Regions from separate parts of the Arthrobacter sp. N1 genome, predicted to be linked through region 1. Evidence: riboswitches for the same ligand, from Rfam matches in the RefSeq annotation. Region 1 holds a riboswitch; the other holds the start of a gene.
The links. Region 1 has a riboswitch for cyclic di-GMP ahead of NVV32_RS14735 (response regulator transcription factor). Riboswitches for the same ligand answer to the same signal wherever they lie in the genome.
Positions count from the first base shown of each region.

Region 1 (4,060 bases):
ACCTCGTGAAGATCATCCCGATCGTCCTGCTCGTCATCCTCGTGGTCCTCGTCATCCTGCTGCGCTCGGTGCTGGCGCCCGTGCTGCTCGTGGCCAGTGTGGCGCTCTCCAATGCGACGGCGCTCGGCGTCTCCGCACTCGTGTTCAACAACGTGTTCGGCTTCGAGGGCGCGGACGCCTCGGTGCCGCTCTTCGCCTTCGTGTTCCTCGTGGCGCTCGGCGTGGACTACAACATCTTCCTGATGACCCGCGTCAGGGAGGAGTCGCTGCGCATCGGGACACGGCCGGGGATCCTCCGCGGCCTCGGGGTCACGGGCGGCGTCATCACGTCGGCGGGCGTCGTCCTCGCGGCGACCTTCGCGGCACTGGGGGTCATCCCGATCCTGTTCCTCGCGCAGATCGCCTTCGTCGTGGCGTTCGGCGTCCTGCTGGACACCGTGCTGGTGCGCTCGCTGCTCATCCCGGCCCTCGCCTACGACATCGGGCCGGCGATCTGGTGGCCGTCCAAGCTCGGGAAGACCCCCTCGCCGCGCTAGCGGTCCCCGCCCGTGGAGGGGCCGTCCGGATGAGCTCCGACGGTCCTTCCGCGTCGCCGGGTGCACCTGCCCTGCGGCCCTGCGGCCCTGCGCCCACCGCCCCGGGCCTTCCGCAAGCTTTGCGCAAGAACCGGATGGTTCCGCATCCTCGCAACCCGCTGTCGCTACCCTTGGACTGTGCCCACCCATTCGACTCCGTCAGGTCCTGGTCAGCACCAGGACAGCGGGACGGCACCCCCCAGGAGTGAAGCCGTCCCGGCTACGGGCGCGCCGGGCAAGGCTGCTCCGCTGCTGGTGCCGGCGGTCCTGGAGGACATGAGGAGCGATTTCGACGATCCCGCCGTCGTCAACCGGTTCGCCCACGACTTCTGCTCGACGCTCGGGGGGAAGATCGACCGGCTGGACGTCCGGTTGCGGGGCGGCGATGCCATGGGCGCAGCGGACGCGGTGCTCAGCGTCACGACGTCGTCGGCCATGGTAGGGGCCGTGCGCCTCACGCAGGCCGCGCTCCGGATGCAGCGCCTGATCGCGGCGGACGACCTCGACGAGGCCTTGCACTCCCTCGCACTCCTCCGGGCGTGCGCGGCGGACACCGTGGCGGCGCTCGGCCGGTCCTACCCGGTCGGGATCGCGGACGCTGCGCCCTAGACCGGCTTGGTGCGGTGCCGACCCGCGGGGACGCTGTCCGGTCCCACGCGGGGGAGCCGACGGCTACCGGGAGGTCGAGCTCCTCGGCATGATCCTGAAGCCGACGCCGCGCACCGTGGTGATGAGATCCGGGTCCCCCGAGGTCCGGGCCAGTTTCTGCCGCAGGTTCGCGATGTGCACCTCGATGGCGCGCTCGTCCGTGCGGCTGACGAAGTTGTAGCCCCGGTACTCCCTGCCGCGCGATACGCGCACCAGCTCTTCCTTGGTGCGCACCGCACCGTTGCTGCGGAGCAGTTCGTGCAGGAGGTTGAACTCGGTCTTGGTGAGCGGGAGTTCGACGCCTGAGCAGGTCGCGGTGCGGGCCTCGCCGTCCAGCACCAGGTTGCCGTTGCGGAGGAGGTCCGCCGCATCGGGCGGGGGCCCGGTGGTGGCCGCCGGGGTAGGCGCGGTACCACCGGACGGTCCAGGGGTGACGGTCGCGGGGGGAGCCACCGGCTGGCCGATGCGGGGCCGGCGCAGCATCGCGTCGATCCGAGCCCTCAGTTCCCGCGGGCGGAAGGGCTTCAGGACGTAGTCGTCCGCGCCGGCCTGCAGAGCGGTCAGCACGTCCATCTCGTCCGTGCGGCCACTCAGGACGATCACGTAGCAGTCCGACGTCGTGCGGATGCGGCGCAGCACCTCGTAGCCGTCGATGTCGGGGAGGCCGATGTCGAGCGTCACGACCGCCGGATGTTCCTGCCGCACGGCATCCACCCCGTCGCGGCCCGTCGCGGCACCGCTTGCCGCGAAGCCGCCCTGCTCGAGGACGGCGCACAGCAGGTTGCGGATGTCGAGGTCGTCCTCGATCACGACCGCTGCGCGGCGGTCACCGGCAGCGACGCTATTCATGGGCTGCGACCTTCGGCTCGGTCGGCAGCAGCTCCGCTTCGGACGGATGCTCCGCCTGCCGGGCGGACGGGAGTTCGGAAGTGACGGCGGGTGTCCGTGCCATGGTGCGAGACCTGTTCTCTTCGGCGGCCCGGCTGACCGCGTGGGTCCCGTGGCTTTGCGTCCCCGGCTCGCACCGGGTTTGCCTTTGTCGACGGGCGGCTGCCCGCTCCATGATTTTAGCAACCCGCACCGACGCCGTGGGATCGCTCCCTCCATCACACTCCGTCACCGCTCCGTCCGCCCCGTCCCGGGCTGCCGGAGCAGCGCAGCGCCGCGTCGGACGGCCGACCCGACGGCCGTGAGCGCCGTCGAGCCGTGGCGCCACTGCTGCCAGTGCAGAGGGACGTCCAGGTGCCCGTCGTCGTCGAACGGGAGGAGGTCCCCGCGATCCCTGTGCAGCTCCAGCTCCGACACCAGGCCCCAGCCCATGCCGAGGCGGATGGCCTCCGCGAACTCCTCGGCTGCGGGGACGTGGTGCCGTGGTGCGTCCCGGGCACTCCGGGTACGTGGGCGGAGATAGGCGTCCTGCAGGTCGTCCTTCCGGTCGAAGACGATGAGGGGGGCTTTCCCCAGTGCCTCCGGCGTCGCGCCGTCCGGGAACCAGGCCCTGCGGAAGCTGCGCGTGCTCACCGGGAGGTAGCGCATGATGCCGAGCGGGTGGGAGGAGCAGCCCTGGACCGGCGCCGCGACCGACGTGATCGCCGCCGCGGCCGCGCCGCTGCGCAGGAAGTCGAGCGAGTGGTCCTGGTCCTCCCGGAGCATCTCGATCTGGAGCGTCTCCGCGATCGGGGCGAGGGCCGGCAGCACCCAGGTGTGGAGGGAATCGCCGTTGACCACGATCGTGATGCGCTGCCGGCTCCGCTGGTCCTCCGCGGCGAGCTCGTCCGAGAGGTCGGCGGTGAGCAGTTCGAGCTGCCGCGCGAATCGCACGATCGCCTGCCCGGCGTCGGTGGCCCGGAGCGGCCGGGCCCGCGTGATGACGGGGCGTCCGACGGCGACCTCCAGGGCACGGATCCGCTGGCTCACCGCCGACGGGGTGATGGAGAGCGTGGCGGCAGCAGCCTCGAAGCTGCCTCCGCCCACGATCGCGGCGAGCGCCTGCGCCTGTGCAGGGTCGACATGTGTCATGAGCACTTCTTACCATGCTGAAGAAGCTTTAGCTGGTCTTACCCGCTGTGCACTCCTAGGTTGATCAGGTGATCACCACCGCCGCCACCGGCTTCGCTGCCGGCCTGACCCTCATCGTCGCCATCGGGTCGCAGAACGCCTTCGTGCTGCGCCAGGGCCTCCGACGCTCCCACGTGGTCCTCGTCGTTGCGGTCTGTGCCCTGTCGGATCTCCTGTTGATCGGGCTCGGCGTCGGCGGCCTCGGCGCCCTGATCGAGGGGGCGCCGGTGCTGCTGGAGGTGATCCGCTGGGCGGGCGCGGCCTTCCTCACGGGCTATGCCGTCCTTGCCGCACGCAGGGCGGTCCGGGGCGGGACCCTCGACGCTGCCGGGGGTGCCGCGACGACGTCCTGGCGCGCAGCGCTCGGCACCTGCCTCGCCCTGACCTGGCTCAATCCCCATGTGTACCTCGACACCGTGTTGCTGCTCGGCTCCCTGGCGGGGACGCACGGCCCCACCGGCAGGTGGTGGTTCGCGGCCGGCGCGGGCCTGGGCAGCATCGTCTGGTTCACCGCCCTCGGCGCGGGAGCACGCTTCCTCGCCCCGCTGTTCGCGCGCCCGGTGGCGTGGCGCGTCCTCGACGCGCTGATCGCCGTCGTCATGCTGGTTCTCGCCGTGCTCCTCGTGGTCCGGTAGGACGGCGGACGGTCAGGCAGGTCGTCGTCGCGGTACGCGACGCGCCTGGGTCCGCCGGTCCCACAGCCACAGCACGACGACGACGGCGGCACCGACCACGAACACGGCGAGGGGAGCCGCCCACGCCTCGGGATCCGGGGCGAG
Region 1 covers NZ_CP102608.1:3,176,454-3,180,513, reverse strand. Annotated here, with positions in the region: gene NVV32_RS14745 (MMPL family transporter) at 1-536, shown strand, start outside; gene NVV32_RS14740 (hypothetical protein) at 852-1,184, shown strand; gene NVV32_RS14735 (response regulator transcription factor) at 1,248-2,072, opposite strand; cyclic di-GMP riboswitch class I at 2,194-2,268, opposite strand; gene NVV32_RS14730 (LysR family transcriptional regulator ArgP) at 2,340-3,242, opposite strand; gene NVV32_RS14725 (LysE/ArgO family amino acid transporter) at 3,311-3,916, shown strand; gene NVV32_RS14720 (DUF368 domain-containing protein) at 3,929-4,060, opposite strand, start outside.

Region 2 (4,060 bases), 1.2 Mb from region 1:
CGGCGACGGGGCCGGCCTCGTCGGTGCGGCTGTCGGGCTCGCGGACGGCGACGGCGCCGGCTTCGTCGGGGTCGCCGACGGGCTTGCGGACGGCGACGGCGCAGGAGCGGTCGGCGACGGGGTGGGAGCCGTCACCGGCGCCGGCGTGAACGAGAAGTCCCTCACCACCACCTTCTCCGGTTTCACTGCCGCGGGATCCCCTCCCCCGCCGTCGGTCACCCAGAGGTTGAAGTGGATGGTCTCCCGGGCCGGCTCGGGGACGTTCGGGCCCTGCATCACGGTGCGCTTGAGCAGGGGGCCGCCGTAGCCCTCCCCCGCGAAGGTCTCGAACGTCAGCCTGTCCGGCTCCCACACCAGGCGATGCGTGAGGATCGGGTGGTCCGTGACGCCGAAGATCGCCGTGTCGTTGCCGACCCCGGGTCCCTTGCTCGCGTCGAACCAGTAGCCGTGCCCCTGCGTGATGGGCCACACCTGGCCGTAGTTGCTGCCACCGCCCCATGAACTGGCCTCGCAAAGGTCCATCTCGTTGTAGCCCGGGGCGACGGCGGGGTCGTAGGTGAACAGGCATCCCCACACCACCTCCTTCTGGAGCGTGGTGAGGTCCTTCTCGATGGTGGTGCTGTAGGTGCCGTAGCCGAAACCGTGGCGGGTCGTGTTGAACTCGGCCCCGATGGTGGCCGCGCCGGTCGGATTCGAGAGCGTCATGGTCACGTGGCCGTCGGCGTCAGGGCTGCTGACGTTGGCGGGGTCGAACTGCTTGTTGTAGTTCGGTGCGCCGCTCCACCAGCGCTTCTCCCAATTGAGGCCCTTCCAGGCGAAATCACCCACGGGACCGGGAACGGCAGCCATCGGGGTCGTGTCCGCGGCGACGACCGGCGTGGGCACGGAGACGGCGAGCAGGAGGGCCGCGAGGACCCCGCTGAGGGCGGAACGGAGTGCTGGACGACGGAGCATGCACAGGCCTTCTGGTTCGGTAGCCCGGCTGACCCCTGGGGCCCCGTGGCTTTGCGTCTCCGGCTCGCACCGGGTTTGCCCTTCTCACCGGGCGGCTGCCCCGGCGGTGCCGACGCTCGCGCTGCCGACCGTTCAATCCTCCCGCACCGGCATGCGGCCGGAACCACGCGCCGGCGCAGATTGTGCCCAGCATTGCCGCAAGTCCATGCCCGACGTGGCAGCAGGAGCACGCTCGGGTACCTTTGGTGCATGCTGCACGGTCCCTCGTGGCCCGGTGAGCGTCTCAGTGCGGCCGGCCCGGCGCACACAAGTCACCGAAGCGACGCGCCTCAGCGCGTGCGCAGCAGATGGAGAGCACAGAAGCATGGGGAACACTCCGACGACCGGGCTGTCCGCGCGCACCCGGCGCCGCGCCGCGAGCGACGACCTCCCGAAGGGCAGGACGCTCCTCGTCCGGGCGATCGTGCTGGTCACCGCGGTGCTCGGCATCAACTACATCGCGTGGCGGTGGCTCTTCTCCATCAACTGGGACGCCTGGTGGATCGCCATCCCGCTGATCCTCGCGGAGACCTACTCGCTGATCGACTCCCTGCTGTTCGGCTTCACGGTGTGGAGGCTGAAGAAGCGCACGCCGCCCGAGGCACCCGAGGGCCTCACCGTGGACGTCTTCATCACCACCTACAACGAGCCGCTGGACCTCGTCCTCACCACGGCGCGCGCCGCCAAGGCCATCCGCTACCCGCACCGGACGTGGATCCTCGACGACGGCAACCGCGCCGAGGTGCGCGCAGCAGCCGAGGCGGAGGGCATCGGCTGGATCACGCGCTCCGCCGACTGGAAGGACATGCCGCGCCACGCGAAGGCCGGCAACCTCAACAACGCCCTGATGTCCACGGACGGGGAATTCCTCGTGATCCTGGACGCCGACCAGATCCCGGATCCGCTCATCCTCGACAGGACGCTCGGCTACTTCACCAACGAGAAGATGGCCCTGGTCCAGACGCCGCAGGTCTTCGTCAACGTCCCGGACTCCGATCCCCTGGGCAGCCAGGCCCCCCTGTTCTATGGACCCATCCAGCAGGGCAAGGACGGCTGGAACGCGGCGTTCTTCTGCGGGTCCAACGCGATCATCCGCCGCGAGGCCCTCATGCAGCTCGGCGTCACGCGGTACGTGACGGAGATCGAACTGGCCCTCCACAAGGCGCTGAAGACCTCGGACAAGGTCATCGCCAAGGCCAAGAAAGGCCTGGGCCCCGACTCCGAGCGGGTCGAGGAAGCCCTCGACCTCGTGGCGAAGGACATCCGGCGCGTGCGCCGGCGCCTCGGGAAGGGCCACGGCATCTCCGAGGTCACCTACGAGTTCCAGCAGCGCATGCAGGCCGTGACCCGCGGGCTCGTCGCCGCGGACATCGCCGCCTTCCACGAGGACCTCGCCTCCCTCGCGGACCTCGACATCATCGGGCTGGAGGAGGGACTGCAGGACGCCTCCATCAGCACGCCCGGGCTCGCCGTCGTCGACGACGCCGCGCTCGACCAGCTGGCCCAGCGCTCCTGGTCGCCCCTCGCCGCGATCGACGCCGTCCGGGTGCTCATCGAGTCGGTCAACGCGGACCGCGGCGGCGAGGCGCAGGCCGTGATGCCCATGGCCACCATCTCCGTCACGGAGGACATGGCCACGTGCATGCGCCTGCACTCCCTCAAGTGGGAGACGGCCTACCACCACGAGAAACTCGCCGACGGACTGGCGCCCGAGGACCTGAACTCCATGCTCACCCAGCGCCTGCGCTGGGCGCAGGGCACCATCCAGGTACTGTTCCGCGAGAACCCCTTCGCGCAGAAGGGCCTCACGATCGCCCAGAAACTGATGTACGGGGCGACCATGTGGAGCTACCTCTCGGGCTTCGCCGCGATCATCTACATCGCCGCGCCGATCATCTACCTGATCTTCGGCATCCTCCCCGTCAGCTCCATCAGCACGGAGTTCTTCATCCGCCTGATCCCGTTCCTGCTGGTCAACCAGCTGCTGTTCGCCGTCGTCGGGAAGGGCGTGAAGACGTGGCGCGGGCAGCAGTACTCGCTCGCCCTGTTCCCCATCTGGATCCGGTCCATCACCTCGGCGTTCGGCAACGTCTACCTCGGCCGGAGCCTGGACTTCGCCGTCACGCCGAAGACCCTGCAGCAGGACCACCAGCTCCGCTGGGACCTCGTGAGACCCCAGCTGTGGGCGATGGGCCTGCTGGTCGCCGCCGTGATCATCGGCGTCGTCCGCATGCTCGTGGGACAGGCCGACATCCTCGGCACCTCGGTGAACATCGTCTGGGTCGTCTTCGACCTGGTGATCTTCAGCGTCATCATCGAGGCCGTCCGCTACCGCGGATACGAGCACTACCAGGCGGACATCGCGGAGGCGAAGGCCCGGCAGGACGCGAAGGCGTGAGCGCGACGGTGACCACGGCGACAGCCGCCGGCCTGCGGGCCCTGGTCCTCCTCCTGGTCCTGGTGACCGGGATCCTCGGCGGTGGCACCCCTGCCCACGCCCTGGCCGGGAACCAGCCCGCCGCCACGGTGGATGCCACCATCAGCGCGGGGGCCGAGCAGCTCCCGGTCGAGGACCCGACCGGCCTCGCGAAGGGGCGGTACTTCGGCCCGGAGCTCGACTGGTCCGCCGACAACGCCCGCGCCTACGCCGACCGCACCGGCATCACGCCGTCGTTCTTCAGCCGGCCCGTGGCCTATCCGCTTGACGCCGAGGCCGAGCGGGACCTCGCAGATCTCGCCCGCCAGGACGCACCGCTCGGTGCGCTCGCCGTCGTGACGCTCGAACCCTCGAGGCCGCTCGAGGAACTGACCACGGCGGACGCCGAGCTCCTCGCGGACACGCTCGCGCGCATCGGCGACGAGTTCCGCACCTCCTTCTTCCTCCGCTTCGCACCCGAGATGAACGGCACCTGGCACAGCTGGGGCCAGCAGCCGGACGCCTACGTCGACGCCTTCCGGGCCGTGGCGGGCGCCGTGCACGGGCGCGTACCGGGTGCCGCCCTGGTCTGGGCACCGTCCTACGCCGCCGGCTACCCGTTCACCGAGGCGTACGGGGCCGTCGAGGGGC
Region 2 covers NZ_CP102608.1:768,961-773,020, reverse strand. Annotated here, with positions in the region: gene NVV32_RS03590 (hypothetical protein) at 1-954, opposite strand, end outside; cyclic di-GMP riboswitch class I at 970-1,044, opposite strand; gene NVV32_RS03585 (glycosyltransferase) at 1,319-3,391, shown strand; gene opgC (OpgC domain-containing protein) at 3,388-4,060, shown strand, end outside.
Region 2: it holds a riboswitch for cyclic di-GMP, as region 1 does, so the genes downstream of both, NVV32_RS03590 (hypothetical protein) here and NVV32_RS14735 (response regulator transcription factor) in region 1, are expected to answer to the same signal.